4 regions of the Streptomyces sp. SLBN-31 genome follow, and region 1 is predicted to be linked to each of the others. Evidence: riboswitches for the same ligand, from Rfam matches in the RefSeq annotation. Region 1 holds a riboswitch; each other region holds the start of a gene.

Region 1 (5,889 bases):
CTCCAGGATCTGCCCGGTGACCAGCCGCTCGAACGCCTCGGCCTGCACCCGCACCGCCTCCGGACCGAGGTCGGCCAGGATGTGGGAGGCGCGCGCGAACAGGAAGTCGCCGGTCAGGACCGCCACCGAGTTGCCCCAGCGGGTGTTCGCGCTGTCGACCCCGCGGCGCACGGCCGCCTCGTCCATGACGTCGTCGTGGTAGAGGGTCGCGAGGTGGGTCAGCTCCACCACCACGGCCGACGGCACCACGCCGGGCGCGTACGGGTCGCCGAACTGGGCGGCGAGCATCACCAGCAGGGGACGGAAGCGCTTTCCACCAGCCCTCACCAGGTGCTGGGCGGCCTCCGTGATGAAGGGGACCTCACTCTTGGTGGCTTCGAGCAGGCCCTCCTCGACGGCCACCAATCCGGCCTGGACATCGGCTTCCAGAGCCTGGTCCCGCACGCTCAGCCCGAACGGCCCGACGACGGTCACGAGGGGTCTCCTGTCTGCTGGTGTCTACTGGCTGGTTACGCGGTTTGTCGATAGGTCGCTGCCATCACTCAAGTCAGCGTATCCGGTCGCCTTTCGATCACCCATGCCGCCCGCCCGTCCAGCAGGGGCGGTATGGGATCACGCCCGGTATGTTTCTGATCACCTCATAACAATGCATTTTTCCTGACTTGCCCCGCGAGTGCACTGCCCTTCCGGCACGCCCGGCCGGACGGCATGGACATGGCGGCCACCCGGGGCCGGTGCGCGACCCGCGCGACACACGCACCGGAGCCATCCGGAGCGAGAGGGAACCCGGAGCGAGCAGCTTCCCATCAGCCGCCCATTGACTATGAGTTGGGCTCATTGCCCGATTTGACGCGCTTGTCGACACCCGTGACTTGGCTCACGCGACGCCAAGATCCACATTCCGGGCGAATTCGGCCGATCCGCCTTCCCGGAAAAGCCAGTTGAAGCTTGGCAAGCGCAAAGGATCAAGCACCCCAAAGCCCCCACACCGAGGTCAAGCGGCCCGATGTGTGACTCCGCCACTTGTTCCGGACATGTGCTCTCGCATACGTTCCCGCCGTGCCGGGCGGACGCCTAATCCTGCCGCCGCCCGTTCTCCACCATCGACCAACTCACACGCACGGCAGGAGCGGGGGAACCAGGTAAGCCGCCGGACGGGCGTCCAAGGACGCCCTCACCGGCTTGGGGTGAAGTCGTGCCGCCGTAGGGCGGCGCGGCCGGGCAACTCCCGCCCGAACCCGACAGCTCACCTCGCAGGCGACGGAGAGGAAACCCGCCATGCCCGCAACCGCTCGCCACCGCCTCACCAAGCGCTCCCGCCTGGTCCGCAAGCTCGCCGTCGTCGGAACGGGCGCCGCCGTGCTCGCCCTTCCGGTCATCGGCGCGACCAGCGCCTCCGCGGCGACCGACAGCGTCGTCACCGCGTCCTCGCTCGGCTACAGCAACAACCTCGACGGCTGGATCCGGGCGTCCCTGCAGGTCATGGCCCAGCACGGCATCCCCGGCACCTACGACGGCATCTACCGCAACGTCATCCGCGAGTCCTCGGGCAACCCCTACGCCATCAACAACTGGGACTCCAACGCCCTGGCCGGCACCCCCTCCAAGGGCCTGCTGCAGGTGATCGACCCGACGTTCGCCGCCTACCACGTCGCGGGCACGTCGTACGACCCCTACGACCCGGTCGCCAACATCACCGCCGCCTGCAACTACGCGTACCAGCGCTACGGCTCCATCGACAACGTCTACGGCGCCTACTAGGCCGGCACAGCCGAAGGTCCGTCAGGGCCTAGGCCTGCGCGAACAACCGCTCGAGGACGACGGCGATGCCGTCGTCCTCGTTCGACAGGGTGACCTCGTCGGCCACCGCCTTCAGTTCGGGATGGGCGTTGGCCATGGCGATGCCCCGGGCGGCCCAGTCGAACATCGGGATGTCGTTGGGCATGTCCCCGAACGCGAGGGTCTGCCGCGGTCCCAGGCCGAGGTGTTCGGCGGCCAGCGCCAGGCCCGTCGCCTTGGTGATGCCGCATGGCTGGAGTTCGACGGTCCCGGGCCCCGACATGGTGACGGTGGCCAGGGAACCGACCACCGACCGCGCCGTCGCCGCCAACTCGTCGTCGGACAGGTCGGGATGGCGCAGCAGCACCTTGCTGATCGGCTCGCACCACAGGTCGTCGCGCCGGCCGACGCGTACGGCGGGCAGGGTCGGGTGCGGCATCAGGTACCCGGGCTCGATGAGCGTGAGCCCGTCGACGCCGTCCTGGTCGACGGCCGCGTACACCTCGCCCACCTCGGCCTCGATCTTGCCGAGGGCCGTCTCGGCCAGCTCCCGGTCCAGCGTGACGGACCACAGCAGACGGTCCGCGCCGACGTCGTACACCTGCGCGCCCTGCCCGCACACCGCGAGCCCCGTGCTGCCCAGGTCGTCCAGGAGCGGCCGCACCCTGGGGGCGGGGCGGCCGGTCACCACGAGGTGCCGGGCGCCGGACTCCGCCACGCGCGCGAGGGCGGCGAGAGACCGGTCGGAGAGCGTGTCGTCGCCTCGCAGAAGGGTGCCGTCCAGGTCGGTGGCGATGAGTGCATATGCGGTGGGTGCGGCCATGATCAGAGAATACGGACAGGACGCACCGCCGACTCATCTCGAACCGGACGACCGCCCCGTTCACCGGCGTCACACCGTCAACTCCCGTACCGGCCCCGGATTTTGATCACCTCCCGTGACCGTGGGCCATGGGGCCCGGCCAGCGCCGGACCCCTTCGACCGTGTCCGTCACGCTCTCAACCGTGCGCCGCCGCAAGGTGCTTGGCGAGCCGCGGCGAGGCGAACTCCGTACCGCACACGAACCGCATCACCGGCCCGTACGAGGCCGCGGCCGGCAGGCCGGTGAAGTACAGGCCCGGTACCGAGGACACGTATCCGGCGCCCAGCCTGGGCGCGCCGCGGCTGACGGCGAGACGGGTGCGCAGTTCGTGGCCGAGGAAGTCCATGGCCGCGATGTCCACCCGGTAGCCGGTCGCCGCGATGACGTGGTCGGCGGCCAGCGTGTCCGTCCGGCCGTCGAGCGTGCGGACCGTCAGCACCGGGCCGCCACCGTCCGCCTCCGTGCGCACGATCTGCTCGACCTCGCTGACCTGCACCTTGCCCTCGAAGCGGTCGCGCAGCCACCAGGCTCCGAGCGGGCCGAGGACGCTGCGGACCAGGTAGTGGCGGGTCCGGGCGGGCAGATAGCGGTAGGGCTGCGGGTAGTAGCTGAACGCCCACAGGGACCAGGCGCGGCCGAAGGGCGACTCGGGGCGCAGCCTCGGCTGCTTCCAGGGCGGTGCGCCGAAGTCGACCTTGCCGCGCCCGCGGGAGACCACCCGTACCTGCGCGCCCGCCTCGGCCGCCAGCGCCGCCGTCTCCAGCGCGGACTGGCCCGCGCCGACGACGATCAGGTCCTTGCCGGAGTAGCGCGTGAGGTCGTGGTGCTGTGAACTGTGGGAGACCGGGCCGGTGGGGGCCGGGCCGTCCGCGGCGGCCGTGGCGAGTTCCGCAGGCAGGTAGGACAGGCCGGACAGCCCGGTCGCCACGACGACCGCGCGGGCGGTGAACAACTCGCCCGAGTCCAGCTTCAGTTCGAAGCCGCCTCCGTCGCGCCGGTCCACCGAGACCACCCGCACCCGCTCCAGCTCGGGCACCAGCTTCTGCTGGAACCACTCGCCGTAGGCGATGAAGGTCTCGACGGGGATGATGTCCTCGTCCGTCACCAGCCGCCTGATGCCGGCGGCCTCGCAGTAGTCGGCAAGGGTGTGGCCCTGCTGCGGGGCGTCGAAGCTGGAGGCGGCCGGCGTCGACTTCAGGAGCATTCCGGCGGGCATGTGGTCGCGCCAGCTGACCATGGGCTCGCCGAACACGCGCACCGGGATGCCCCGGGCGCGCAGATGGGCGGCGGTCGACAGGCCGAAGGGCCCGGCGCCGATGACTGCAACCGGTTGAGTCACGAAGTCCCTCCCCAGGACGTTCACTTTCGTCACTTCGTGTCCGGTTCGGACAGCCGGCGCGCTGGCTAGCTGCTCGAACTGGTGGTGCCGCCGCGGCGGTTGGTCCGCCACAGCTGATACAGGTGCTTCGCGCCCGGCCGCACGAAGCGCGCGAGCATCGTGAGGAACGGCAGCGGGTCGTCACCCGCGAGCCAGGCCAGCTCCGTCCCGCTCGCGCGCGCCGGTGCGTGCGGCGTCGTGTAGCCGCTGCGGCGGTAGGCGAGCAGGGCGGGCAGGTCGATGTTCTCCACGATGTACCGGTGGCCGGCCCGCTGTTCCCCCTCCGGGACGGGGCGTCCGGTCAGATCGAGGTGCATGGCGCGTACGACGTCCACCGCCGACTCGTTCTCGAAGAGCCGGAACTGGGCGCCCATGCGGGGGTTGAAGTCGAGGAGCTTGTACTGTCCGTCGCGCCGGTCGAAGCGCAGGTCGAGGTCGATGACGCCGCTGAAGCCGATCTCTTTGATGAAACGCGCGGCGATGTCGGCGAGTTCCGGGTTGTCGACGACGTACGCGTTCGCCGTCATGCCCGCGTGCGGGGGCCAGGAGCGGACCTTCACACCCGTGAACATGGCGAGCGGTGTGGAGTTCCGGTCGAAGTAGGCGTGCACGATCCAGTCCTCGGCGTCCTCCCTGGGCAGGTACTCCTGCAGGATCACGCCGGGGCGCTGGCCCCAGTCGCGGGCCAGGCGCAGCAGGCCCTCCCGGGTGGCGATCCTCGTCGTGCCGTTGACCGCCGGCCGGGTGCGCCGCAGGAACGCCTCGCGGTTCTTGGCCACCACCGGGAAGCGGGCCTTCTCGGCGAAGGCGACGATGTCGTCGTAGGACTGCGGGAACGCGGTCGTCGGGCTCGCGATGCCGTGTTCCACGCACAGTTCGTGCAGGCCCTGTTTGCTGGCGAGACGGCGTGGCAGGGCCGGGTCCACGCGCGGGAAGAGGAAGCGGCCCGCGAGCACGTCCTGGTGTTCCGCGATCAGGACGGCGGCCTCCTCGTCGGTGGGGAGGAGGACGGCGGGGCGGCCGATGCGGCGCCCGATCCGCAGCAGGCCTTCGACCAGGTGGGCGGGGTCCTCCGTGCCGGTGGTCGGCCAGACGAAGGACTTCTTCAGATAGCGTGAGGAGGCGGCGGGCGTGTAGGGGTCCTCGGTGATCGCGTACATGGGCACGCCGAGGCGCCCCAGGCTGCGGATCGCGCCCACTCCGCCGTGGTGCAGCGGGTAGTCGCCGAACTTGACGATCAGGCCCGGCACGGCGCGGTCGGCCTCGAAAGGCACACTGCTCGTGCTCCTGGCCACGGGTCCCCCCACGTGTCCCCCCTACGGACCGGACCCACCCCGTCCGTGTCCCCCAAAGGACGCTAAGCCGGAATTGGGGGCTCCGACAAGGCCAATTCGGACATTGCAAACTCTTTAGACACTGCCCAGGGCGGGCGACTCGGCCGTAACGTGTGGCGCGACCGCACGTCGGTGTGCGGTTCTTGGCTCGTGACACAGGTGAGAGTGAGGCAGCACCCCATGCCCCCCTTCGATGTCCCCGAGGGCGACCCCTTCGGCCCGCACAACCTCCCCTACGGCGTGTTCTCGCTCGCGGCCGACGGCGAGCGGACCGTCGGCGTCCGGCTCGGCGACCATGTCCTGGACGCGGGCGCGGCCGCCCGGGCGCTCGGCTCGCCGTACGCGCCCCTGCTCGCGCAACCGACCCTGAACGCGCTCCTGTCCGCCGGGCGCACCACCTGGTCGGACGTACGCCGTGCGCTGACGGCGTGGGTGACGGTGCACCGGGAGACGATCGCCGAGCACTTCCACCCGCTGTCGTCGGTGACGCTCCACCTCCCCTTCGAGGTCGCGGACTACGTCGACTTCTACTCCT
Region 2 (5,889 bases), 2.4 Mb from region 1:
GACGGCCGCGAGGAGTACCCGGTCGAGGGCGGCCCGCGGTTCGTGCGGCCGGCCCTGTCCGTGCGCTCCGAGGAGCGGCGCGGCACCGAGTGGCGCTTCGAGGCGTACGAGGCGGAGGGCGACCACCTCCGGCTGAGGTTCCGCGACGGCGGCCTCGCGATCACCCTGCACCACCGGATGCGGCACGACGTCGTCGAGCGCTGGCTGACCCTCGACAACGAGGGTCCGGGCGCCCTGGAGCTGCTGCGCGCGGACGCCGCGACCTGGACCCTCCCCGACCGCGACGGCTGGCGGCTGTCCCAGCTGCACGGCCGCTGGGCCGCGGAGTCCCGGCTCACGACTTCCCCGCTCACCTACGGCGAGAAGGTCATCGGCAGCCGCCGCGGGCACACCGGACACCAGCACCTGCCCTGGGTCGCCCTCGACACCGACGCCACCGAGGAGCGCGGCGAGGTCTACGGCTGCGCTCTCGGCTGGTCCGGCTCCTGGCGCATCGCGGTGGCCCAACTCCCCGACGCACGCGTGCAGATCACCGGCGGCGCCGGATACGACGACTCCGGACTGCTGAACCTGGCGGCGGGGGAGTCGTACACCACCCCCGTCTTCGCCGGGCTGTGGAGCGACGGCGGCTTCGGCGGGGCGAGCCGGGCCTGGCACGCCTACCAGCGCGCGTACGTCGTCCCCGACGCGGACCAGGACCGGCCCGTGCTGTTCAACTCCTGGGAGGCCACGGAGTTCGACATCTCCGAGGAACAGCAGGGGGCCCTCGCACGGCGGGCCGCGGCGATCGGCGTGGAGCTGTTCGTCGTCGACGACGGCTGGTTCGGCAAGCGCACCAGCGACCGGGCCGGGCTCGGCGACTGGACGCCCAACCCCGACCGCTTCCCCAAGGGTCTGGCGCCGCTCGCCGACTACGTGCACGCCCTCGGCATGCAGTTCGGCATCTGGGTCGAACCCGAGATGGTCAACCCGGACAGCGACCTGTACCGCGCCCACCCCGACTGGGTCCAGTTCCAGCCCGGACGCAGGCGGACGGAGCTGCGCAACCAGCTCGTGCTGAACCTGGCCCGCGAGGACGTCCAGGAGTACCTCTGGGAGCGGCTCGACGCACTCCTGTCCAGCGCCCCGATCGACTACGTGAAGTGGGACTTCAACCGCTGCTTCACGGACGCCGGCTGGCCCGGTGACGCCTACCCGCAGCGACTGTGGGTCGACCACGTCCGCGCCCTGTACGCCCTGCTGGACCGGCTGCGGGAGGCCCACCCCGGTGTCGTCTTCGAGTCCTGCTCGGGCGGCGGCGGGCGGATCGACCTCGGGATCATGAGCCGTACGGACCAGGTGTGGACCTCGGACAACACCGATCCCCTCGACCGGCTCGCCATCCAGCACGGCTTCAGCCAGATCCACCCCGCGCGCGTCATGGCCGCCTGGGTCACCGACAGCCCCAACACCCAGCTCAACGGGCGCGTCAGCTCGCTTCGCTTCCGGTTCGTCAGCGCCATGGCCGGAGTGCTCGGGGTGGGCGGGGACCTCACACAGTGGACCGAGGAGGAGCTGACCGAGGCCCGCGACTGGGTGAGCCTCTACAAGGAGATCCGGCCGCTCGTCCAGCACGGTGAGCTGCACCGCCTCCGGCCGCCGACGGGCGGGCTCAGCGCGGTGCAGTACGCGCGCGGGGACCAGAGCGTCGTCCTCGCCTGGTTGCAGGCGCAGAGCTACGGCGAGCCCGTGCCGGCCCTGCGGCTGCGTGCCCTCGACCCGACAGCGTCGTACGAATGCCTCGAAACGGGCGAAGTGCATCGAGGTGCCGTATTGCTCCATCACGGATTGCGTACCGGACTGCGGGGCGACCTTGATGCGGCAGTTCTCCGCCTGCGCCGCATCTGACTCTTCTGTCCGAATTGCTGCGTTGATTGGGCTTCATTCCAACTCGCGCTGTGACAAACGGAGCTGGAGCAGTGTCACGTGAGCAGCGTCATACCCGTGACGGTGCGTACCTCGTCATGCTCACGTAATCAATCCGCCCTTCCTGCGAATTGAAGAGTGGGAAGAAGCGAAAATTCACGGAGAGTGACCGTGGATTTCCATGGAGGATCAAGGGAAACGGATGCACGGGGAACCGTCGCTTGTCCCTTCGCGTCCTCGTCGCTTACGTTCCACACCAATCCGGACGGACGCCCAATCCTGCCGCCGCCCGGAGCCCGCACCAACTCACCCGTGTACGGCAGGAGCGGGGGACCCACAGGTACAACGCCTGTTCCGGTCTCCGGAACGGCTAGGGGTACAGCCGCGACCAGCGCGCGGCCGGGCATCTCCAGCCCGCACCCGACAGCTCACCTCGCAGGCGCCGGAGAGGAATTCGCCATGCCCGCGAAGGGTAAGCACCGCCGACCCAAGTCCCAGCGCTTCACCCGCTCCATCGCCGTCGCCGGAACCGGCGGCGCCGCGCTCGCCCTCCCGTTGATGGGTGCCACCGGCGCCCACGCGGCCCCCGCCCAGTCCGCTTCCCAGTCGGTTTCGGAAAAGGCCGTGCAGTCCCTTCCGAATACCGCGAAGAAGGCGACCGAAAAGAAGAACTCCGCCTCGGAAAAGGCGGTCCACGTCTATTCGGTGCGGTCCGGTGACTACCTTTCGAAGATCGCCGAGGAGCAGCACGTCAGCGGTGGCTGGCACAAGCTCTACGCCGACAACCGCACCGCCGTCGGCGACGACCCGTCGCTCATCCACCCCGGTCTGAAGCTCACGATCGGCAAGAAGGCCGCGACGAACACCCCCAAGTCCTCCACGGCCAAGTCCTCGTCCGCGCAGGGCCCGAGCTCGACGAAGGAGCGCTCGTCCTCCTCCGGTAAGGCCACCACCCGCAGCGCCACCCGCAGCGCCACCGCGACCACCACCGCCACCACCGGCTTCCAGCTCCCCGTCTCGGGCGCGGCCGTCGGCACCGGCTACCACGTGGCCGGCAGCATGTGGTCCAGCGGCTACCACACCGGCGTCGACTTCGTCGTCCCCACCGGCACCTCCCTCAAGGCCGTCGGCGCGGGCACGGTCGTCTCCGCCGGCTGGGGCGGCGCCTACGGCAACCAGGTCGTCATCAGGCTCGCCGACGGCTACTACGCCCAGTACGCGCACCTGTCGCAGCTCTCCGTCTCGGCCGGCCAGAGCGTGAGCCCGGGCCAGCAGGTCGGCCTGTCCGGCGCCACCGGCAACGTCACCGGCCCGCACCTGCACTTCGAGATCCGGACCACGCCGAACTACGGCTCCGACGTGGACCCGGTCGCCTACCTCCGCTCCAAGGGCGTCGCCGTCGGCTGACCCCCCGCCGCCACGCCGCCCGACACGCTGCCGAAGGCCGGACCTCGATCCCCGGGTCCGGCCTTCGGTGTGTCTGACGGTTGAGCCGACAACAGTGCCGACCGAAGGGTTATTCCGACCTTGGTCAACACTTTAGGAGTGGCTTATCTCACCGTCCGTCAAGTCCCGCCTACGGTCGCGTAGGTCACATTCGAAGGTGAATCATGACGGCTGTGGCAGACGATTCGAAGAGTGACAGCAGATCAGTGATCGGGTCGTACGTCGCGGTGGGGGACAGCTTCACCGAGGGCGTCGGCGACCCCGGTCCCGACGGGGCCTTCGTCGGATGGGCGGACCGCTTCGCGGTGCTCCTCGCCGACCGGCGTCCCGAGGGCGACTTCAGCTACACGAACCTCGCCGTGCGCGGCAAACTGCTCGACCAGATCGTGGCGGACCAGCTACCACAGGCCATCGAGCTGGCCCCGGACCTGGTCTCCTTCTGCGCGGGCGGCAACGACATCATCCGGCCGGGCACCGATCCCGACGAGGTGGCCGAGCGTTTCGAGCGGGCGGTCGCCCGCCTCACGCAGGCCGCCGGCACCGTCATGGTGACGACCGGATTCGACACCCGTGGAGTGCCCGTGCTGAAGCACCTGCGCGGCAAGATCGCCACCTACAACGGGCACGTACGGGCGATCGCCGACCGGTACGGCTGCCCCGTGCTCGACCTGTGGTCGCTGAAGTCGGTCCAGGACCGCAGGGCCTGGGACGGCGACCGGCTCCACCTCTCGCCCGAGGGCCACACGCGCGTGGCGCTGCGCGCCGGGCAGGTCCTCGGCCTGGAGATCCCGGCCGATCCCGACCAGCCCTGGCCGCCGCTGCCGCCGCGGGGCACGCTGGAGGTGCGGCGGGACAACGTGCAGTGGGCACGCGAGTACCTGGTGCCGTGGATAGGGCGCCGACTGCGCGGCGAGTCGTCCGGTGACCACGTCACGGCGAAGGGCGCGCTGTCACCCGAGGACATCAGGACACGGATCGCCTCCGTCGCCTGATGCCTGATGCCTGAGGCCTGACGGGGTGGGGCCCCCGGTGCGAACCGGGGGTCTCACGTCTGCGAAGCGGTCAACGCCGTCCGGTCCAGACCCAGTTCGCGCGCCAGTGCCTCGTCCACCCACTCCTGGGCCCGGGCCCGCGAGACCGCGCCGGCGTACGAGGTGAGCTGGACCGCCAGGCCGTCCAGCAGGGCCGTCAGGCGCAGGGCCGTGCCGAAGGGGTCGGGGCAGTGGAACTCGTCCGCGGCCACGCCCTCCGCGATGACCTCGGCGATCGCCGCCTTCCACCGCTTGTCGAGGTCCCGCGCCACCTCCCGCAACGCGGGCTCGCGCAGCGCCGCCGCCCAGCCCTCGATCCACAGCCGCCAGCCCTTGGCCTGGCCGGTCGGCGCGTACCAGCGCACGGCGGCGCGCAGTCGCCGTAGCGCCGTGGTGCGACGGCCGAGCAGCTTGCGCAGATGGGCCAGGTCGTCCTCGGCGGCAAAGGTGAACGCGGCGGCGACCAGCTTCTCCTTCGTCGAGAAGTGGTACAGCACCAGGGCGTTGCTGACGCCGAGGGCCGACGCCACGTCGGCGATCCTGACCGCCGCCACGCCCCGCGCCTCGATCTGCTGGATGGCCGCCCGCAGCAGTTCCTCACGCCGCTCGGCCACGCTCAACCGCACTCTCGCCACGCCGTCACCCTATTCCGTCGTCCCTGATGACGCCGGGTGGGACCGCTGTTCGACCGGTTCCACCGGGTACAGCTCGGTCCTGGCGATCGCCGCGTCGCGCTCGCCGGCCAGGGACGTGCGGCGCTCGTCGGCCAGGAACCCGTCGTAACCGGCCCGCGAGGCGAACTCGATCAGCTGGATCTCGTCCGGGCGGCCCTCGGCGCCGTGGGCCCGCGCACGCTGCAGGATCCGGCCGTCGTGCTCGCCCAGCAGGGCCAGGACCTTGTCCTCGTACGCGGCCAGGGCCCCGGCGGCGCCGGGACGCGCCCAGAGCAGACAGCACAGACGAATCGTCATGGTGTCCGACCCTATCCGGGGCGCGTCCCCAACCAACGCCCCGGATCGGCCGTTTCGCGCGGGTCGGCAGGTGTGCGGCGCCCGGCCCCGGACCGGTCTTCGCGCCGCCGTCCTCAGCGGTACCAGCCGTACCGCTCCGCGATCACCGGCAGCCGGTCCGCGACGATGGCGTGGGCAGCCGCGCGCGGGGTCGTGCCGTCGGCCTCCGCGCGGGCCAGCATCTGCTCGACCAGGGCCCGCATCGAGCGACGCGTGTGGGCGAACGCCTCGTCCGCGTCCGGTCCGATGTCGCCGAACAGGGTCCACCACCACCAGGCGTTGGTCCCGGAGTTGACGACGACGTCGGGCAGCACGGTGACACCGCGAGCGGCCAGCAGCTCCTCCGCCTCGGGCAGTACGGGCATGTTGGCCGCCTCGACGATCCAGCGGGCCCCGATCCGTTCCTGGTCCGCCGCGTCGATCGCGTACGAGACGGCCGCCGGCACCAGCACCTCCGCCTCGGCCGCCAGCCAGGCGTCGCCCGGCAGCTCCCGGTC
Region 3 (5,889 bases), 200 kb from region 1:
AGTGGAGGGGAAGACGGTCTTCGTGTCCGTGCGGGACCGCGGCCCCGGCTTCGACCTCGACTCGATACCCGCCGACCGCATGGGCGTCAGAGAATCGATCATCGGCCGCATGGAGCGCAACGGGGGCACGGCGCGCCTGCGCGCGGTGCCCGACGGCGGCACGGAGGTCGAGCTGGAGATGGAGAGGGCGGAGAAGACGTCATGAGCGATCCGACCGAGGCGAACGAGTCAGTGGAGCCGACCGGCGGGAGTGCCGGGGAGCGGCACGTGCGCGTGGTCCTCGTCGACGACCACCGCATGTTCCGTACAGGCGTACAGGCCGAGATCGGCCGTACCGACGAGACCGGCGTCGAGGTCGTCGGCGAGGCCGCGGACGTCGACCAGGCGGTCACGGTCATCACCGCGACCCGCCCCGAGGTCGTCCTCCTCGACGTCCACCTCCCGGGCGGCGGAGGGGTCGAAGTGCTGCGCCGCTGCGCTCCGTTGATGGCCGACGCCGAGCAGCCCGTGCGCTTCCTCGCGCTGTCCGTGTCGGACGCGGCGGAGGACGTGATCGGTGTGATCCGCGGCGGCGCCCGCGGCTACGTCACCAAGACGATCACCGGCACCGACCTCGTCAACTCCGTCTTCCGGGTCCAGGAGGGGGACGCCGTGTTCTCCCCGCGGCTGGCCGGCTTCGTCCTGGACGCGTTCGCCTCCACCGACGCCCCGCCGGTCGACGAGGACTTGGACCGGCTCACCCAGCGCGAGCGCGAGGTGCTGCGCCTGATCGCCCGCGGGTACGCGTACAAGGAGATCGCCAAGCAGCTGTTCATCTCGGTGAAGACGGTCGAGTCCCATGTCTCGGCGGTCCTGCGGAAGCTGCAGCTGTCGAACCGGCACGAGCTGACGCGGTGGGCGACGGCCCGGCGCCTGGTCTGACGCTCACACCACCCGCGTCGCCCCCGCGAAGGGCATCTCGTCGATCGGCGCGATCCGCACCGGAGCCGAGGGGTTCGGGGCATGGATCATCTGCCCGTTGCCGATGTAGATGCCGACGTGGCTGATGCCCGAGTAGAAGAACACCAGGTCGCCCGGGAGCAGTTCGGACCGCGAGACCCGGCGGCCGGCGTCGATCTGGGCGTATGTCGTGCGGGGCAGGGAGACGCCCGCGGAGCGGTACGCGGACAGGACGAGGCCCGAGCAGTCGAAGGCGTCCGGGCCGGTGGCGCCCCACACGTAGGGGCTGCCGAGCTTGGAGTAGGCGTACTGGACGGCGGCCGCGGCACGGGAGTCGGGTGCCTGGGCCGTGGCCGGGGCGGGAACCTGGAGCCCGACGCGTCCGTCCGTGCCCGACCGGGACGCGCGGCCCGTACCGCCGCCGTCCAGCCCGAGCCGTGCGCGCTCCTCGGGCGACAGGCCGGACAGCAGCCGTCGTGCCGCGTCCAGCTTGCCGGTGATCGTCTTCTTCTGTCGCGCCAGTTCGGCCTGCCGTGCCTTCAGTGAGGTCAGCTCGGTGCGTGCGGTCCCGCGCAACTGCTGGATCTCCCGCAGCTGTTCGCGTACGCCCGCGACGGCCGCCGCCTGCCGGGTGCCGACCCGGTCGACGAACTCGGCGCCGTCCAGGTACCGGTCGGGATCGCTGGAGAGGACGAGCTGCACCGCGGGGTCCAGCCCGCCGCCCCGGTACTGCGCCGCCGCCACCGAACCCAGCGCTTCCCGCGCCGAGTTGAGCCTTTCCGTCTTGCGTGCCGCCTCGTCCCGCAGGGTCGACAGGCGGTCCTCGGCGGTCTGCGCCTTCTCCTTCGCGCCGTCGTACTTCTGGGTGGCGGTCTCGGCCTCCTGGTAGAGCCGGTCCACCTTCGCCTTGACCTGTGCCGGAGTCAGCCGCGGCTCGGCGTGCCCGGTCCCGTCGAAGGCCGTCGCGGTCGCGGCGCCCGCCAGGGCGATCGTGAAGGCCGTACGGGCGGTGCTGCCGCCCAGTGATGATCGCCGACCGGGCTTGCGATGCGCTGCCACCTGGGCTGCACGTCCTCTCGTACGACGACCCCGTCCGGGGCGGCTTACGCGTCCGGCGGCGGCCCGCACAGGGGGAGCGGGCCGCCGCCGGACCTTCTCGGCGGTGGTGGCCGACTGCCGCCCCTGGCCCGGGCGGCGGTGGGGAGCCGGTCACCTGGGGAAGGACGCTAAACCTGGCGGTGTCGGTCCGGTAACGCATTGTGCGGAAGTGCCTTGAGTGGGGCGGCCGGTGACCGTGTACGACCGTGATCCAGGCCATGCCTCGTCGGGTTCACGCGGTGCGCTGACCGAAGTGACGGTTTTCGGGTGTCCCCGGGTGGCGGGGTGCTATGGCGCATATATGCGGCCGGCGAAGTGGGGGAGGGCCGGTGTCGGGTGCCCCGGGCGCCCCTGTCTAAGCTCCGGCCTCATGGACGTACTCATCCATCTCTTCGTCGGCCTGCACATCGTCGGCATCGCCGCGCTGCTCGGCGGCTTCCTCACCCAAATGAAGGCGATGGGGCAGGGCACGGCCCGCTTCGTCCCCGGCATGCTGCACGGGGCGCTGACCATGCTGCTCACCGGCGCGATCCTGGTCGGCCTCAACCAGGCCGACGACCACCACGTCAACAACGTCAAGATCGGCCTGAAGCTGGCCCTGCTGATCGTGATCCTCGGCCTGGTCTACGTGAAGCGGGACGAGGAGAAGGTGGACAAGAGCATGTTCGCCCTGGTGGGCGCGCTCACCACGGCGAACATCTTCATCGCGGTGCTGTGGACCTGACGTAGGCGCGTGGGGGTGCGGGGGGCGCACGGCGAAGGCCGCGCGCCCCATTGGTGCGTCAGGCCGGTCGGACCACGCTGTGGATGATGGACTCGCCGCCGTAGTAGATCGACTCCTCGCGGACGTACGCGCCCGGCTTCGGGGCGTGGATCATCATGCCGTTGCCGATGTAGATGCCGACGTGGCTGATGTCGTCGTAGAAGAAGATCAGGTCGCCGGGCTGGGCGTCGGTGAGGGAGACGGTGGTGCCGGCGTTCACCTGGTCGTAGGTGGTGCGGGGAAGCGTGACGCCGGCGGCCTTCCAGGCGGCCTGGGTGAGGCCGGAGCAGTCGTAGGAGTCGGGTCCTGTGGCGCCCCAGACGTACGGCTTGCCGATCTGCGCGCGGGCGAACGCGATCGCCTTCGCGGCCTTGGTGGCGTACGAGGTGTCAGAGGTGCCGGTGCCGGTTCCAGTACTGGTGCCGGTGCTGGAACCGGACGTGGAGCCGCTGTCCTGGGCCGCGGCCTCGGCCTGCGCGGCCGCCTGCTGCTTGGCCAGCTCCGCGGCCTTGCGGGCGGCCTCCTCCTGCTTCTGCTTCTCGATCTCCGCGAGCCGCGCCTTCTCCTCGGCCGTCAGCTTCGACAGCAGTTCGCGCGCGGAGCTGAGCTTGCGCTGCACCGTGGACTTGGCGGTCTGCAGGTCGCTCTGCGTCCGGGTGAGCGTCTCCAGGCTCCGGGAGGCCTCCTCGCGCTTCTTCATCGTCGCCGACTGCTCGGCGAAGTAGTCGTCGACCGCGGTCTTCTGACGTGAGGTCAGCCGGCCCATCAGCTGGGTCTGGTCGAAGTAGTCCTGCGGGGAGTCGGCGAGCAGGAAGGTCGCGGTGTCGGGTGCGGCGGCCCCGGTGCGGTACTGGGCGGCCGCGAACGAACCGAGCTCCTCGCGCTCCTGGTTGAGCTTCTGGGCGCGCTGGGCGACGTCGTCGAGGAGGGTGTCCACCTGCTTGCGCTGCTTGGTGGTCTTCTCCTTGGCCGCGTTGTACTTCTCGGTGGCCGACTCGGCCTGGCGGTAGAGGTCGTCGACCTTCTTCTCGACCTCCTCGATGCTGGGCCGGCCGTCGGTGGAGGGTGCTGCGTTGGCCGTCTGGGACAGCAGTGCCACGGAGGTGAGGGTGGCCGTGGCGAGAGCGGGGGTGCGTATGCCTGCTACGCGCGTTCCCGCGGGGCGCGACTTGCGGTGCGACGCCAAGGGAGGCGACTCCTTCCATGTTCCGCCTACCGAGTTAGCTGTCGGGTTCGGGCGGGTGGTTCGGAAGGGTTGCCCTACGGTCCGCTCCCCGTGAGGGGTCGGGCCGATTCACCCCGAGGTCGGTTGGGTCCCCGGCTCCGGACGGCGCGGCGGCGCCCCGGACTCGGCGGAGGCCACGCGGCCCGGCGACGTTCGCCGGTGGGGGTCGTATGGCCTTGCGGAACGGTAGCCAACTCGTGTGGCCCATGTGAAGGACGATGTTCGATATGCCCGATACATTTTCGTGACCTTTGGTCAACCTTCCGCCGCTGGTCACAGATCGTGACGGAAGGGTGTGGCAGCGTGCGCGGCGGTATCGGATCCGGCGATGTTCTCAGGGCGGCGGCGGGCTGTCAGTGGGGCCCCCTAGACTCGGAGAGCGATGAGCAGCCTCTTTGACGACAGCTTCCTGGCGGACCTCCAGGCCCCCCGCGGCCACGAGGAGCCCCCGCCGCCGCCCGAGGACGATCACGTACCGGAGCCGGTTCCGGACGATCTGTTCGGCGGGAAGTTCGACGTGCCGCCGGACCGGGACCCCTACTACCGCGACGGCGCCCCGCGCCCGGCGATCGACCCGGCCGCGCTCCTCGACGGGCTGAACGAGAACCAGCGCGCGGCCGTCGTGCACGCCGGCACCCCCCTGCTCATCGTCGCCGGCGCCGGCTCCGGCAAGACCCGTGTGCTCACCCACCGCATCGCCCACCTCCTGGGCTCGCGGAGCGTGCACCCCGGCCAGATCCTCGCGATCACCTTCACCAACAAGGCCGCCGGTGAGATGAAGGAGCGTGTCGAGCAGCTCGTCGGCCCGCGCGCGAACGCGATGTGGGTGATGACCTTCCACAGCGCGTGCGTGCGCATCCTGCGCCGCGAGAGCAAGAAGCTCGGCTTCACCTCCTCGTTCTCGATCTACGACGCCGCCGACTCCAAGCGCCTGATGGCCCTGGTCTGCCGGGACCTGGAGCTCGACCCCAAGCGCTATCCCCCGAAGTCCTTCAGCGCCAAGATCAGCAACCTGAAGAACGAGCTGATCGACGAGGAGGACTTCGCCGCCCAGGCCACCGACGGCTTCGAGAAGACCCTCGCCCAGGCCTACGCCATGTACCAGTCGCGGCTGCGCGAGGCGAACGCCCTCGACTTCGACGACCTGATCATGACGACGGTCAACCTGCTGCGTGCCTTCCCGGACGTCGCCGAGCACTACCGCCGCCGCTTCCGGCACGTCCTGGTCGACGAGTACCAGGACACCAACCACGCGCAGTACGCGCTGGTGCGCGAGCTCGTGGGCACCGGCGCCCACGACGAGGACGTCCCGCCGAGCGAGCACGACGTCCCGCCCGCCGAACTGTGCGTCGTCGGTGACGCCGATCAGTCGATCTACGCCTTCCGCGGCGCGACGATCCGCAACATCCTCCAGTTCGAGGAGGACTACCCGGACGCGACCACGATCCTGCTGGAGCAGAACTACCGCTCCACCCAGACGATCCTCTCCGCGGCCAACGCCGTCATCGAGCGCAACGAATCCCGCCGCCCGAAGAACCTGTGGACCAACGCCGGCGCGGGCGCCCGCATCACCGGCTACGTCGCCGACACCGAGCACGACGAGGCGCAGTTCGTCGCCGACGAGATAGACCGTCTCACCGACGCGGGCGACGCGAAGGCCGGCGACGTCGCCGTCTTCTACCGCACCAACGCCCAGTCCCGTGTCTTCGAAGAGGTCTTCATCCGCGTCGGCCTGCCCTACAAGGTCGTCGGCGGCGTCCGCTTCTACGAGCGCAAGGAGGTCCGGGACGTCCTGGCCTACCTGCGCGTCCTCGCCAACCCCGAGGACTCGGTGCCGCTGCGCCGCATCCTCAACGTCCCCAAG
Region 4 (5,889 bases), 1.4 Mb from region 1:
CGGGGGTTGCCGATGGACTCCAGGTACATCAGGACGACGTCGGTGTCCGGGTCGTCGTACCAGTACTGGATGAGGTCGTTGCCGGAGACGTCGGCGCGGTTGCCGGAGGAGACGAAGGTGGACACGCCGGTGACGCCGGTGACGCCGCCGCCGCGTCGGTGCAGCCGGGAGAGCAGGGCGATGCCGATGGCGCCGGACTGGGCGAACAGGCCGATGCGGCCGGGGCGGGGCATCTGGGGGGCGAGGGAGGCGTTGAGCCGTACCTGCTCGGAGGTGTTGATGACGCCGAAGGCGTTCGGGCCGATGAGCCGCATGCCGTACGTGCGCGCTTGCCGGACGAGTTCGCGCTGGCGCTCGCGTCCCTCGGGGCCGCTCTCGGCGTACCCGGCGGAGATCACGACGAGTCCCTGGACGCCGTGCTCGCCGCACTCGGTGACGACCTGGGGGACGTGGTCGGCGGGAACGGCGACGACGGCGAGGTCGACGGGGCCGTCGATGTCCCGCACGGAGCGGTGGGCGGGGACACCGTCGAGTTCCTTGAGGTCCTCGGGGAAGGCGCCGTTGACGGCGTACAGGCGCCCCGCGTAGCCGGCGTCCCGGATGTTGTCGAGAACGCTGCGGCCCACTCCCCCGGGGGCGCGGCCGGCGCCGACGACGGCGACGGAGCCGGGTGCCAGCAGCCGCCGTACGGAACGCCCCTCGGCGCGCTGCTCACGCGCGCGTTGCACGGCGAGGGAGCGGTCGGTGGGTTCGAGGTCGAACTCCAGGCGGACGACGCCGTCCTCGAAGTGGCGCTTCTGGGTGTACCCGGCGTCCGTGAACACCTTGATCATCTTGGTGTTGGCGGGCAGCACCTCGGCGGCGAAGCGGCGGATGTCCCGCTCACGGGCGACGGCGGCGATGTGTTCGAGGAGGGCGGAGGCGACGCCGCGGCCCTGGTGGGCGTCCTGGACGAGGAAGGCCACCTCGGCCTCGTCGGCGGGCGCGGACGCGGGCGTTCCGTCGGCGCCGATGCGGTCATAGCGTACGGTGGCGATGAACTCGCCGCCGACCGTGGCCGCGAGTCCCACCCGGTCCACAAAGTCGTGGTGCGTGAAGCGGTGGACGTCCTTGGCGGACAGGCGAGGGTAGGGCGCGAAGAAGCGGTAGTACTTCGACTCGTCCGAGACCTGCTCGTAGAAGCTGACCAGGCGATCTGCGTCATCGACGGTGATGGGGCGGATGCGCGCGGTGCCGCCGTCGCGCAGCACCACGTCGGCCTCCCAATGGGCGGGGTACTCGTGCCGGTCCGGCGTGGTCTGCATGGGCCCCAGAGTACGGCTCGCGTCCGACAGCGGCGCGAGGCAGTCTGTGACAGAACCGAAGAGGACGTCGATCGGGCCGAGGCCGCGGCCCGACCATCCACCCCGGACGGAACGTGAGAACCGCTCCGGAGACTCTTCACGTTGTGGGAAACTGGTCTAGACAACCTGAACACCGAAGGGCAGCATCACATGGCTGAGCGCCGCGTCAACGTCGGCTGGGCCGAGGGCCTCCACGCCCGCCCCGCTTCCATCTTCGTCCGGGCCGCCACGGCCGCAGGTATCCCGGTGACGATCGCCAAGGCCGACGGCAACCCCGTCAACGCGGCCTCCATGCTGGCCGTCCTGGGTCTGGGCGCCCAGGGTGGCGAGGAGATCGTCCTCGCCTCCGACGCCGAGGGCGCGGACGTCGCCCTCGACCGTCTGGCCAAGCTGGTCTCCGAGGGGCTCGAGGAGCTTCCCGAGACCGTCTGATCGCGGCACCGCAGAAGGGCTCGTCCGAATTATTGGGCGGGCCCTTCGCATTTCCCGTGCCGGGGTCGGGAATTCACGACGGCGGACAGCATGAAATAGCCCCCTCGAATTCCCTGCTCTTTGTATACGGCGCTCGTGTTAATGCCGCAGGCTCGACATGTTTACGGGATGTTGCGAGTTCCTCACACCGTTCCCGCCGCCGAACCGCAGCCGGTGCGCGGCGGTCGAGCGCTCGGTGTGCAGGCTTGTGATCGCCCGCGCGCGTTCGGCGTCGCCCCGGGCCACGGCGTCGACGATCGCGCCGTGCTCCGCCCAGGACTCCACGGGGTTGGCCGGCGCGTCCACCGCGTACATCCAGGCGATCTTGTGGCGCAGCTGGGTCAGCATCGAGGTCAGGGCGGGGCTGCCGGAGGCCTGGGCGAGCGTCTCGTGGAACCAGCCGCCCAGGGAGCGCAGATCCTCGCTGCCGCCCCTCCTGGCCCGCTCCTGGCCCAGCCTGACCAGGCCGCGCAGGACCTTGAGGTGGGCCTCGGTGCGTCGCTGGGCGGCCCGGGAGGCACCCAGCGGCTCCAGCAGCATGCGCATCTCCAGCAGGTCGGCGGCCTCCTGCTCGGTCGGTTCCGCCACGCACGCGCCCGCGTGCCGGCGGGTCACCACGAAGCCCTCGGCCTCCAGGGTGCGCAGGGCCTCGCGGACGGGGACGCGCGAGACGCCGTAACGGCGGGCGAGGAGTTCCTCGGTGAGACGGCCACCACGCTCGTAGACACCCGCCACGATGTCGTCCCGGATGGCCGTGCACACCGAGTGCGCCGGAATACGCATGACCGACCTCCGTCTTAATCCCCGTGAAACGTCGATGATTGACGTTGTGTCCAGCGACTCTATTGCAATGAGCCGGAATTTCCGACGGCGGGCCGGAATCCATGGATATTTTTTGGACACGGGGGCGACAGAAACGACGAAAACCCCGGCTCGGAGAGCCGGGGTCCTCGGAGTCCGGTGACGCGTCGCTAGACGTTCACGCCGTGCGAGCGCAGGTACGCGACGGGGTCGATGTCCGAGCCGTACTCGGGGGTCGTACGGGCCTCGAAGTGCAGGTGCGGTCCGGTGGTGTTGCCGGTGGAACCGGAGAGACCGATCTGCTGGCCGGTGACGACCTTCTGGCCGACCGAGACGCCGATGGACGACAGGTGGCCGTACTGGGTGTACGTCCCGTCGTTCATCCTGATCACGATCTGGTTGCCGTACGCCCCGCCCCAGCCGGTCTGGACGACCGTGCCGTAGCCGACCGCGTGGACGGACGTGCCGCTCGCGGCGTGGAAGTCGATGCCGGTGTGGCTGCCGGAGGACCACAGGGAGCTGCTGGCCTTGTAGCCGGTGGAGACGTACGAGTTGGAGATGGGCGCGACGAAGGAGTTCAGGCGCTTGCGCTCGGCCTCACGGGCGGCGCGCTCCTTGGCCTCGCGCTCCTTCTTGGCGAGCGCCTCGGCCTTCTTGCGCGCGGCCTCCTCGGCGGCCTGCTTGCGAGCGGCCTCCTCGGCGGCCTGCTTCTGGGCCTCGGCCTGCGCGTCGATCTTCTCGGCGATCGAGTCGCCGATCATGATGACGGGGGTGAAGCCGGTCTGCTCGACGGCGTCGACGGAGTTGTCGGCGGCGAGCGCGGGGGCCGCGAGAGCACCGATCACACCGGTGGTGGCGAGGGCCGCGACTCCGGCGACCTGGGCGGTGGAACGCTTGATCCGGCTGGGACGACGGTGCTTCCCGGTGGCGCACATGAACGCCATGTACAGGCTGGTCCTTTCCTTCCCTCTCGCCTACCGGGTTAGCTGACGGGTTCGGAGCAGGAAGGTCTCCTACGGACCCCCTCGCGACTCGCGCGGGCGTCCGATTCACCCCAGGGACTGCGGTGGGTCCCCGGCTCCCCTGGCTCGCGCCGTACGGGGATTCGGCGATGACTGTCCGGTGCCGCGGGTGCGGCGCACTGCCTGACGAACAGCCCGGATGACGCTAAGCGGGCCGCCTTTCAATCCCCAAACGGATCGCGGCTTTTGTAGCGCATCCCACAGGGCAGACGGGCATCTCTCCTTCAATTCCGCGCCAATTCGGACATAGGAGGGCCCTGGTGACAGGTCAGTCACCAGGGCCCTCCACGCGCGCGTGCCGCTACTCGGCGGAAACCACGGTCACTTCACCGATGCCGAGCGCCTCCACCGGCTCCTTGATCTGCGCCGCGTCACCGACGAGGACGGTCACCAGACGGTCCACCGGGAACGCGTTCACGACCGCCGCGGTGGCCTCCACCGTGCCGGTCGCGGCCAGCTGCTGATACAGCGTCGCCTGGTAGTCGTCGGGCAGGTGCTGCTCGACCTGGTCGGCCAGGGTGCTCGCGACAGCCGCCGCGGTCTCGTACTTCAGCGGTGCCACGCCCACCAGGTTCTGCACGGCGACGTCGACCTCGGCGTCGGTGAGGCCGCCCTCGGCGAGCGTGCGCAGCACCCTCCAGAGGTCGTCGAGCGCCGGGCCGGTGTTCGGGGTGTCGACGGAGCCGCTGATGGCGAGCATCGACGCGCCCGTGCCGTCCGCGGCGGACCTGAGGACCTGCCCGAACGCGCGCACACCGTAGGTGTAGCCCTTCTCCTCGCGCAGGACGCGGTCCAGGCGGGAGGTGAGCGTGCCGCCCAGGCAGTACGTGCCGAGCACCTGCGCCGGCCACACGCGGTCGTGGCGGTCGGCGCCGACGCGGCCGATGAGCAGCTGCGTCTGGACGGCCCCGGGACGGTCCACGATGATCACGCGCCCGGTGTCGTCGGCGGTCACCGGCGGCACGGGACGGGGCTCGGCCCTGGAGCCCGTCCAGGCGCCCAGGGTCTCGCCGAGCAGGGCGTCCAGGTCGATGCCGGTGAGGTCGCCGACGACGACCGCGGCGGCCGTCGCGGGCCGGACGTGACGGTCGTAGAAGGCGCGTACGGCGGCCGCGTCGATCTTCTCGACGGTCTCCTCGGTGCCCTGCCGCGGGCGGGACATGCGCGAGGTCGCCGGGAACAGCTCCTTCGAGAGCTCCTTCGCCGCCCGGCGGGAGGGGTTGGCCAGCTCGTGCGGGATCTCGTCCAGGCGGTTGCGGACCAGCCGCTCCACCTCGCCGTCGGCGAACGCGGGCGCCCTGAGGGCGTCGGCGAGCAGGCCGAGCGCCTTGGCCAGACGGGAGGCCGGCACTTCGAGGCTGAGGCGGACGCCGGGGTGGTCGGCGTGCGCGTCGAGGGTGGCGCCGCAGCGCTCCAGCTCGGCGGCGAACTCCTCGGCGGAGTGCTTGTCGGTGCCCTCGGAGAAGGCACGCGCCATGATCGTGGCGACGCCGTCGAAGCCGGCCGGCTCGGCCTCCAGAGGTGCGTCCAGGAGCACCTCGACGGCGACGACCTGCTGTCCGGGGCGGTGGCAGCGCAGCACGGTCAGGCCGTTGTCGAGCGCCCCGCGCGTGGGCGCGGGGAACGCCCAGGGCCTGGCCTCGCCGGCCTGGGGCTGCGGGTGGAACTCCATCGTGGCGAGCTCGCTCACTTGGCCGCCTCCTCGTTCTTGTCGCCGGCTTCGACCGTGGCCTCGGCCTCGGGGTCTTCGGGGGGATCGACGTCCTCGGCGACCTGTCCGGAGACGGGTTCGTAGACGAGCACCGCCCGGTTGTCCGGCCGCAGGCGGGCCTTGGCGATCTCCTGGACCTCCTGGGGGGTGATCTCCAGGACGCGCTGGACGGCGGTCAGGGCGAGCTGCGGGTCGCCGAACAGGACGGCGAAGCGGCACAGTTCGTCGGCGCGGCCCGCGACCGTGCCGAGCCGGTCCAGCCACTCGCGCTCCAACTGGGCCTGGGCGCGCTCCATCTCCTCGCTCGTGGGGCCCTCGGCGGCGAACCGGGCGAGCTCCTCGTCGATGGCGGCCTCGATGACCGGCACCTCGACGTCGCCGGAGGTCTTCACGTCCAGCCAGCCCAGCGAGGGCGCCCCGGCCAGGCGCAGCAGTCCGAAGCCGGCCGCAACGGCCGTACGGTCGCGCCGCACGAGCCGGTTGTACAGGCGGGAGGACTCGCCGCTGCCGAGGACCGTGAGCGCCAGGTCGGCGGCGTCGC

Evidence for each region. A riboswitch is a leader RNA that binds a small molecule or an ion and turns the genes downstream of it on or off. The one in region 1 is predicted to bind cyclic di-AMP.
Region 2: another riboswitch for cyclic di-AMP. It lies ahead of FBY22_RS11030 (peptidoglycan DD-metalloendopeptidase family protein); the one in region 1 lies ahead of FBY22_RS00120 (transglycosylase SLT domain-containing protein).
Region 3: another riboswitch for cyclic di-AMP. It lies ahead of FBY22_RS01120 (NlpC/P60 family protein); the one in region 1 lies ahead of FBY22_RS00120 (transglycosylase SLT domain-containing protein).
Region 4: another riboswitch for cyclic di-AMP. It lies ahead of FBY22_RS06575 (M23 family metallopeptidase); the one in region 1 lies ahead of FBY22_RS00120 (transglycosylase SLT domain-containing protein).

Annotation. Positions count from the first base shown of each region.
Region 1 covers NZ_VFNC01000001.1:22,939-28,827, reverse strand. The annotation lists gene FBY22_RS00125 (polyprenyl synthetase family protein) at 1-474, opposite strand, end outside; cyclic di-AMP (ydaO/yuaA leader) riboswitch at 1,095-1,273, shown strand; gene FBY22_RS00120 (transglycosylase SLT domain-containing protein) at 1,279-1,761, shown strand; gene FBY22_RS00115 (HAD family hydrolase) at 1,790-2,602, opposite strand; gene FBY22_RS00110 (FAD-dependent oxidoreductase) at 2,779-3,981, opposite strand; gene FBY22_RS00105 (ATP-grasp domain-containing protein) at 4,047-5,294, opposite strand; gene fahA (fumarylacetoacetase) at 5,535-5,889, shown strand, end outside.
Region 2 covers NZ_VFNC01000001.1:2,416,835-2,422,723, forward strand. The annotation lists gene FBY22_RS11025 (alpha-galactosidase) at 1-1,887, shown strand, start outside; cyclic di-AMP (ydaO/yuaA leader) riboswitch at 2,195-2,360, shown strand; gene FBY22_RS11030 (peptidoglycan DD-metalloendopeptidase family protein) at 2,365-3,312, shown strand; gene FBY22_RS11035 (SGNH/GDSL hydrolase family protein) at 3,558-4,343, shown strand; gene FBY22_RS11040 (TetR/AcrR family transcriptional regulator) at 4,397-5,017, opposite strand; gene FBY22_RS11045 (hypothetical protein) at 5,027-5,353, opposite strand; gene FBY22_RS11050 (glutamate dehydrogenase) at 5,467-5,889, opposite strand, start outside.
Region 3 covers NZ_VFNC01000001.1:223,841-229,729, forward strand. The annotation lists gene FBY22_RS01100 (ATP-binding protein) at 1-205, shown strand, start outside; gene FBY22_RS01105 (response regulator transcription factor) at 202-921, shown strand; gene FBY22_RS01110 (C40 family peptidase) at 925-1,998, opposite strand; gene FBY22_RS01115 (hypothetical protein) at 2,408-2,761, shown strand; gene FBY22_RS01120 (NlpC/P60 family protein) at 2,820-3,986, opposite strand; cyclic di-AMP (ydaO/yuaA leader) riboswitch at 3,995-4,165, opposite strand; gene pcrA (DNA helicase PcrA) at 4,408-5,889, shown strand, end outside.
Region 4 covers NZ_VFNC01000001.1:1,413,211-1,419,099, reverse strand. The annotation lists gene FBY22_RS06595 (bifunctional GNAT family N-acetyltransferase/acetate--CoA ligase family protein) at 1-1,304, opposite strand, end outside; gene FBY22_RS06585 (HPr family phosphocarrier protein) at 1,494-1,775, shown strand; gene FBY22_RS06580 (GntR family transcriptional regulator) at 1,914-2,597, opposite strand; gene FBY22_RS06575 (M23 family metallopeptidase) at 2,786-3,559, opposite strand; cyclic di-AMP (ydaO/yuaA leader) riboswitch at 3,572-3,736, opposite strand; gene FBY22_RS06570 (pitrilysin family protein) at 3,939-5,327, opposite strand; gene FBY22_RS06565 (pitrilysin family protein) at 5,324-5,889, opposite strand, start outside.